Regions from separate parts of the Bordetella genomosp. 5 genome, predicted to be linked through region 1. Evidence: predicted binding sites of a transcription regulator. Region 1 holds the regulator's gene; the other holds the start of a gene.
The links. The regulator FliA, encoded in region 1, starts transcription of late flagellar genes. The targets are predictions, from matches to a motif close to CTAAAGTTTNNNNNNNNNNNGCCGNTA.
Positions count from the first base shown of each region.

Region 2: a site for FliA is predicted at 2,025-2,051, ahead of CAL25_RS08360 (flagellar protein FlaG). Genes of this name have one in related genera too.

Region 1 is NZ_NEVP01000004.1:554,025-558,371, reverse strand. It holds gene motA (flagellar motor stator protein MotA) at 1-717, opposite strand, end outside; gene flhC (flagellar transcriptional regulator FlhC) at 839-1,423, opposite strand; gene flhD (flagellar transcriptional regulator FlhD) at 1,452-1,775, opposite strand; gene CAL25_RS08075 (RNA polymerase sigma factor FliA) at 2,205-2,948, shown strand; gene CAL25_RS08070 (flagellin) at 3,784-4,347, shown strand, end outside.
Region 2 is NZ_NEVP01000005.1:19,226-23,572, reverse strand. It holds gene CAL25_RS08375 (CaiB/BaiF CoA transferase family protein) at 1-21, shown strand, start outside; gene CAL25_RS08370 (acyl-CoA dehydrogenase family protein) at 35-1,201, shown strand; gene CAL25_RS08365 (IclR family transcriptional regulator) at 1,203-1,940, opposite strand; gene CAL25_RS08360 (flagellar protein FlaG) at 2,123-2,506, shown strand; gene fliD (flagellar filament capping protein FliD) at 2,638-4,014, shown strand; gene fliS (flagellar export chaperone FliS) at 4,024-4,347, shown strand, end outside.

The DNA.
Region 1 (4,347 bases):
CTCCAGCACCTTGACGGATTCGGCGGCCTGGCCTTCGACGCGCGAGGCGAACGGCGCAACGAAACCGTAGGCGAGCAGAATCCCGAGGAACGTGCCGACCATGGCCTTGGAGATGAGGTCGCCCAGAATGGCGGGCGGCTGATCCACGGCGGCCAGCGCCTTGATCACGCCCAGCACGGCGGCCACGATACCGAAGGCCGGCAGGCCGTCGGCCATCTGCTGCAGCGCGTGCGTGGGCACTTCGCGCTCGTGGCGGAAGGTTTCGATTTCTTCGTCCATGAGCGTTTCGATTTCGAACGAGCTCATGTTGCCGCTGATCATGATGCGTAGGTAGTCGGTGATGAACTCCATGAGCTTCGGATCTTTCATGATCCGCGGATACTCATTGAACACCGGGCTGGACTGCGGATCCTCGATGTGGGATTCGATGGCCATCAGGCCTTCGCGGCGCGCCTTGTTCAGCAGCACATACAGGAGCGCCATCAGCTCCATGTAGAGGTCCTTGCTGTACGGGCCGGATTTGAAGGCGCGCGGAATGGCGCCCTTCACCAGTTTGAGCGTCTTGCGGCTGTTACCGGCCAGGAAAGCGCCCAACGCGCCACCACCGATGAGGGTCAGCTCGAACGGCTGGTAGAGTGCACCGAGGTGCCCGCCCAAGCCCATGAAGCTGCCGATCACCGCGATGATCACCACTGCATAACCGATAACAATCAACACATCAGGCCTCTGCCAACGTAGTCTAAAACTGGCGACAATGATCCCCCGAGGACCCTGTCGCAAAAACGCGGGTTACGGGGGGTTTTTTGGGGCTTTTGGCGTGTTTGGCCTTCCCTGGGGGTCAGGAAGCCTGTTCGGCGCGTGCCGGCGTACCCGCGTTGGCCCGCGCACGAGCTGCCGCGCGCGTCTTGCCCGCACGGGGTGGCGGACGGCAGATGGCGCACACGAAGTCGGTCTGCGGATCGTGCGCGTGGGCGATGAAATGCCCGCCGCACTGACGGCACGACGACAACTGCAGCATGCCGCTGTCGAAGAAGCGCACCAGCATCCAGGCCCGCGTGAAGCTCAGCACCGGCTCCGAACCGGCCGGCTGCGTGGCGTCGGTCTGGGCGTGCTCGAGATACAGACGATAGGCGTCGATCACGGCGCGCACACCCTTGCTCGAGGTCCGCGTATTGAGAAACGAGTAGACGTTGTAGAACAACGACGAGTGAATGTTCGGCAACCAGGTCATGAACCAGTCCACCGAGAACGGCAACATGCCCTTGGGTGGCGAGCAGCCCCGGATTTCGCGATACAGGCGCGCAAGCCGGTCATGGCTGAGGCTGGTCTCGGCTTCGAGTACTTGAAGCCGCGCCCCGAGTGTGATCATTGCACTGGCCAACAGAATCTCGTCGGCTTCCTGTGAAACGCTTTTTACTGGCATACCGCCTTCCTGCTGAGTGAGCGGTTGGTCAGGCCAACTCTTCGACTGGCTGTTTCGCCAGCAGAATCGTGGCATGAGCTTGTTGCAGGGCACCGCCCAGCACATCCTGGGTCAAGGCCGACAACAGGCTGTAATCGTCGAAACGGAAACGGCACAGCAGCGAGCTGGAGCTGGCAAGCTTCACCAGCTGAGCGGGCGACAGACGCATCAGAATGTCCGCGACCTCATTGCTGAAACCCAGGCGAAACATGGAGGCCGCGTAATCGTCTCTCAACATGCGTTGGGCCAGCAGCAGATACGAGAGATTCACTTCACGTATATCGGCGAGCAAGGAACTATCGGCGGTTTTCACTTTGGTACTCCGTTGACGATGTCTAGCCGGGGTGAAGAAGTCCAGATCCGCGCCCCCGAGAAACCTCACGCAGACCTGTTTTCGTCTTAATGCGAAATGTATCATTTGATCGCAATTTGCATGCAATTTAACATGCACACTGTCATTTTCTATGACTTTTATGACGAAACATTGATTTTTTTCAGACTTTCTTCGAGCTTGACAGTTACTCGTTACATCTCTTGCAGCGCCAAAATCGCAAATGCGCAAACAAACGCGCAAAAAGTTGCGTTCTTCATAGAATGAAACAGCGCCATTTGTCGACAATCTACGGGTTAGCAGGCGTAGACGACCGTCTCCGGCCATCCGAGCCGGCTAGCCTCATATGTCGCAACTATGCAACACCCATCTCACAACGAGATTCGTGAGACACCTGCAGACTGAACCTGAATGTCCAACGCAGAAGACAGCTTGGTCCAATACGCACCGCTGGTTCGCAAACTGGCGCTGCAGTTGCTGGCCCGCTTGCCGGCCAGCGTGCAATTGGACGACCTCATCCAGGCCGGCATGATCGGTCTGCTCGATGCCGTGCGGCGCTATCAGGAGAGCCCGGACGCGCAGTTCGAGACGTATGCCACCTCGCGCATCCGCGGCGCCATGCTCGACGAATTGCGCAGCCAGGACTGGCTGCCGCGCAGCGTGCGCAGCAAGAGCCGCAAGATCGAAACCGCCATCCAGCGCAAGGAGCAACAGCTCATGCGCTCGCCCACCGAGACCGAGATCGCACAGGAACTCGGCGTGCCGCTGGACGAATACCAGAGCATGCTGACCGACGCGCAAGGCCTGCAAATCGTGCATTACGAAGGCATGGGCGGCGATGACGCGGGCGATCTCGACTGGAGCGAAGGCGCGGCCAGCGAGAGCAGCGGCAACCCGCTCAACGCACTGCTGGCCACCGACCTGCGCGCCGCGCTGATCCAGGCCATCGACAAGCTGCCCGACCGCGAGAAGCTGCTGCTCTCCCTCTATTACGAGCAGGGGCTCAACCTCAAGGAAATCGGCGCGGTGCTCAACGTGACCGAGGCGCGCGTGTGCCAACTCCGCACGCAGGCGACCGCCCGGCTGCGCTCCTCGCTGAGCGAACAAGCCTGGGGCGAGCTGCCCGAACACGGCCTGCTCTCGCAGGTCATCTGACAGCGCGGTCGCTCGTGCCGGCGCATGCGCCGCGCACGAGCCCGCAGGCCCTCTCCTCGCCTATCGCATTACGCCGGTCGCGCCTTACAAGGCCGCCCTGCGCGGGCCGCCCTGCGCGGGCCGCCACGTCGTTCGCGCTTGACGGGCCGGGCTGCGCCCCGCCGGCGCGGGCCGTCAATCACCTTTTTGACGGATCGCGCCGTTGCCACGCTCTTTCGCGCGAGCAAGGGCAATGCAACAACTCGCCGAAAAGATTGCAATGCAACGCGCGAAATGACGTAACTCGCGCCTTACAAACGCGGTTTTAGAGGCTTTTAGGCCGTTGGTATTCGTTACGTTCTCGGCGAAACGGCTAAAAATCCTGGGGGAAACCCGCAGCTAAACGACCCGCGAGTCTGCAGAATGTATCGTTCCGCAACGCGAGGCGTTAGTAATATGTATCCACTGCCGACACATATAGCGCGTCCGCGCATTGCCGAATGTTACGATCCCGGCAAGCTCGGAGCGATCTTTAACCCCCTCCACAAGCGCGCATACGGCCAGTCGGACCCACCTTGCGAAGACCCGTCGCAAGGTCGCCGGAACACCGCATCGCAAGTTGCCGAATCCCCGCCATACAAATAGGCGTGCCCCCCCTGCCCGGTCGGCCTCGCAAGAAACCCCAGCCCAAAAAAAATGTGTAACAGCGAACTAAAGGCCTAAAGATTTGTTTGGCCCCGACGTTATCCAGGCAGCGGGACACTGATCGGAGCTGTAAAGACTCTGACAGTCACTGCAACTGTTGGGCGGCTCGGCTGCCCAGTTTGAAGATGCCTTTCTCTCTTGGGAGCTATTCATGGCTGCTGTTATCAATACCAACTACTTGTCGCTCGTTGCTCAGAACAACCTGAACAAGTCCCAATCGGCTCTGGGTTCCGCCATCGAGCGCCTGTCGTCGGGTCTGCGCATCAACAGCGCCAAGGACGACGCCGCTGGCCAAGCCATCGCCAACCGCTTCACCGCCAACGTCAAGGGTCTGACCCAAGCCGCTCGTAACGCCAACGACGGTATCTCGATCGCTCAAACGACCGAAGGCGCCCTGAACGAAATCAACAACAACCTGCAGCGCGTTCGCGAACTGACCGTTCAAGCCGTCAACGGCACGAACTCGAAGAGCGACCTGGAATCGATCCAGGCTGAAATCACCCAGCGTCTGGGCGAAATCACCCGCGTGTCGGAACAGACCCAATTCAACGGCGTCAAGGTTCTGGCTGACGAGCAAACCCTGACGATCCAAGTCGGCGCGAACGACAACGAAGTCATCAAGATCGACCTGAAGCAGATCAACGCTGCCACGCTCGGCCTCGGCAACCTGGACGTGACGAACGCCAAGTTCGACACCACGAAGCTGGCTGCCTCG
Region 2 (4,347 bases), on a different contig from region 1:
GGATCCGCCCCTCAACGCTAAAGGACACGCACCGATGGATTTCGAATTCAGCCCCGACCAGCTCGCGCTGCGCGACGCGGTCAACCGGGTCTGCGCGCAGTTTCCCGATGATTACTGGCTCGAGCGCGACCGCGACGGCGGCTTTCCGCACGACTTCCACGCCGCCCTGGCGCGCGACGGCTGGCTCGGCATCGCCATGCCCGCCGACCACGGCGGCGCCGGCCTCGGCATGACCGAAGCGGCCCTGATGATGCAGACCATCGCGGCGTCCGGCGCGGGCTTCGCGGGCGCGTCTGCCGTCCATATGAACATCTTCGGCCTGAACCCGGTGGTGGTGTTCGGCAACGACGCGCAGCGCGCGCGCTGGCTCGAACCCCTGATCGCCGGCCGGGAGAAGGCCTGCTTCGCCGTGACCGAGCCCGATGCCGGCCTGGACACGACGCATCTGAAGACGCGCGCCGAGCGCGACGGCGACCACTACGTGGTGCACGGCCGCAAGATCTGGATCTCGACGGCGCAGGTGGCGCACAAGATGCTGCTGCTGGCCCGCACCACGCCGCTCGCCGACGTGGCCAAGCCGACCCAGGGGCTGTCGCTCTTTTATACCGACCTCGATCGCGAACGCGTCGAGGTGCGCGAGATCGAGAAGATGGGCCGCAAGGCGGTGGACTCCAACATGCTGTTCATCGACGGGCTGCGCATTCCCGAGCAGGACCGCGTGGGCGAGGAAGGGCGTGGCTTCGAGTACATCCTGCATGGCCTGAACCCGGAGCGCATCCTGATCGCCGCCGAGGCGGTGGGCATCGGCCAGGCCGCGCTGGCGCGGGCCGTGCAGTATGCCGGCGAGCGGGTGGTGTTCGGCAGGCCCATCGGGCAGAACCAGGGCATCCAGCACCCGCTGGCCCAGGCCTGGATGCAGCTGGAGGCGGCCAACCTGATGGTGTTCAAGGCAGCCAGCCTGTACGACGCCGGCCTGCCCTGCGGGCCCTATGCCAACACGGCCAAGTATCTGGCGGCCGAGGCCGGCCACAACGCCTGCCAGACCGCCGTCCTGACACTGGGCGGCATGGGCTACGCCAAGGAGTACCACGTGGAGCGCCTGCTGCGCGAGAGCTACATCCCGCGCATCGCGCCGGTGAGCCCGCAGCTCATCATGTGCTTCATTGCCGAGAAGGTGCTGGGCCTGCCCCGCTCGTATTGAGTCAGTGATCCTGCTCGAGCGCGGTGCAGGCCGCGCGCAGGATGCTGGCGTAGGCCGCCTGATTGGGCTCGATCCGGTAGATCGGCCCGCCCACCGAGATCGCGTAGACCTCGCCGGAGAGCCGCAGCGGCCAGGCGATGGCGCCCACGTCGGTGATCGACTCGCCCATGTTCGAATACCAGCCCCGTTCGCGCGACTGGGCCAGGTCGGCCTCGACCTGCGCCGGCGTGGTCAGCGTGAGCGGGTTGTAGCGCGTGAGCGGCGTGCGGGCGAGCAGCTCGGCGCAGGCCTCGGCCGGCAATTGGGAGATGAGCGCCTTGCCCAGCGAATTGGCGTGGATGGGCTTGAACTCGCCCGCCACCGGCGCGTAGCGGATGGTGTGCGGCGAATCCAGGACATCGAGATAAACGACCCGATGGTCGGCATCGAGCTTGGCGAACACGATGGTTTCGCGGGTAGCCTCGCGCAGGGCCACCAGGCTGGGATAGACCCGGTCCAGGACCGGATCGGCGCGGGCGATGCGCTGCGCCATGGCCAGCAGCCGCCCGGTCGGGTAGTAGCCCTGACGGCGCCCGGTTTCGTACAGATAGCCCTGGGCCGCCAGGGTGCGGATCAGGGCCAGGCAGCTCGAGACCGGCACGTCGAGCAGACGGGCCAGCTCCGTCAATGACAACGCCCGCTTCTCGCGGGCGTAGGTTTCGATGATTTCGATCACGCGCAGGGCGGTTTTGACACTCATCGTGAGGCGGTAACAGGGTTCTGGTAGGGAAGCGGGGCAAGGTCGAACCGGGGTCGAATCGACGAATTAAAGCCCTTTGTGGCCCTAAAGTTCGGTTTAAGGTTGCCGTTATGGTAGCTGAGAAACACCCTTAAAAACCGTTGCGTCCCCGAAGACGCCGATATCTCCAGCCGGGAGTGATCATGGCCGTAAGTCCTATCAGCACCGCTACGCAAATCCTGCCGTCCGTCAGCCCTGCCCCGCAGCCGGTCGACGCCGCAGCCGTGTCTCAGGCAGTCCCTCCCTCGGGTCAGGGTCAGAGTGCCAAGAACGACACCCAATCCGATGCCAATCAATCCGGCGGCAAGCTGCCGATGGAAAAGGCGCTGGACGATATCAACAACCAGCTGCGCGCCTGGTCGACCGAGCTTCAGTTCGAGATCGATCCGGATGTCCATGCCGTCGTCGTGTCCGTGCTGGACTCGGAGAGCGGCGAAGTGTTGCGAACCATCCCGTCGGAAACCGTTCTGCGCATCGCGAAAATGATCGTGAAGATGCAGGGCAATGCCGTGGAAACCACGGCCTGACGTTGCATCAGGCGCCAGGGCTGGACCTGACTGGCGCCAAAAACCTCGAAGTAGCCCGACCTTGTGCCCTTGCCCGGTCAATAGGCGGCATCAATTTTTGACAGAATCGCATTGCTAGGAAGGAGTATCACATGGCCGGAACCATCACGTCCCTGGGCTCATCGGGTTTCCCCTTACAAGAAACCCTGGATAAGCTGCAGAAGGCTGAAGAACAGCGTTTGACGCTGATCTCGAACCAGCAGTCGAGTTACCAGACCAAAATCTCGGCCTACAGCAAGCTGCAAAGCTCGATTGAAGCGGTCCAGAAAGCCGCCGCCGCGATCGGCACTGACGCCCTGAATGCCGTGAAATCGACCGTGAGCGACGACAAGTCGATCACGGTGCGTACGGCTGCCGGCGCGGTTCCTGGCTCCTACAACATCAAGGTCAACAGCCTTGCCACCGCGCAGACGCTGCAATCGTCGGCGTTCGCCAGCCGTACCGACCAGATCGGCACCGGCGGCACGATCGAGCTCAAGCTCGGCGACGGCACGACCAAGAAGCTCGAGATCGGTTCGGACACGTCGCTCAACGGCATCGTGTCGGCCATCAACAAGTCGGACTCGCTGGGCCTGAGCGCCACGGTCATCAACGATGGCAATGGCAACAACTTCCTGATGATCACCAGCAAGACCGAAGGCACGAATGCCGCGGTCGCCGAGCTCAGGGTCACCGGCAACGACGCGCTGGCCGCCAAGCTGAACTTCGACAGTGCCGACCTGGCGAATTCCAAGCTGACGGTGCAGACCGAGGCCGCCAACGCCCAGCTCGAGATCAACGGCGTGGCCGTCACGAGCCAGACCAACACCGTGGACAAGGTCGTCGACAACGTCACCTTCGTGCTGAACAAGGTGCCGGACGCCGACGTGAAGGTCACCGTGACGGCGGACAACAGCGCCGCCGCGAGCGCCGTGGACGCCTTCGTCAAGGCCTACAACGCGCTGCAGACCACGATCTCGGATCTGACCAAGTTCGACGTGGGCGCCGAAACGCAGAGCGCCCTCACCGGCGACGGCACGACGCGTTCGATCCAGAACAGCATCGCCGGCGCGCTGCGTGTGGTGGCGGGCGAAGGCACGCTGCGCACGCTGAGCGCGATCGGCCTGACGACGGACGTCAAGACCGGTCAGATCACCGTCGACAAGACCAAGCTGGACAAGGCGCTGTCGGAGAATCCCGCCGACGTGCGCCGCATCTTGAGCGGCCCCGAAGGCCTGACCGAGAAGATGAAGGACGTGACCGAGACCATTCTGGGCTCGACCGGCGCCATCAAGACCCGCACGACCGGCCTGCAGGAAACGATCGACACCCTGAAGAAGCGCTATGACGCGACCAAGGCCTCGATCGCGCTGACCATGGAAGGCTATCGCGCCCAGTTCGTCAAACTGGACGCCATGGTCGTACAGATGAACGGCACCAGCTCCTACCTGCAGCAACAGTTCGCCAACATGACGAAGTCCAACAACTAACTTTCATCAATGACATACGCCGCACGCCGCCCCACCGGATCCTCTTCCGTCCGTTCGTACAGCGATATCGGCCTGGAAACCCAGGTCATGAGCGCCCCTCCGGAGCGACTCATTACGCTGCTGTACAACGGGGCGCGCGCGGCGATCGCGCAGGCCCGCATCCATATGGAAGCGGGCCGCACGGCCGAACGCGGCCAGGCCATCTCCAAGGCCGTGCGCATCGTGGACGAAGGTCTCAAGCTGGGCCTGAACATGGAGGCCGGCGGCGAGATCGCCGCCAACCTGTCCGAGCTCTACGACTTCATCATCCGTACCCTGCTCAAAGCCAATCTT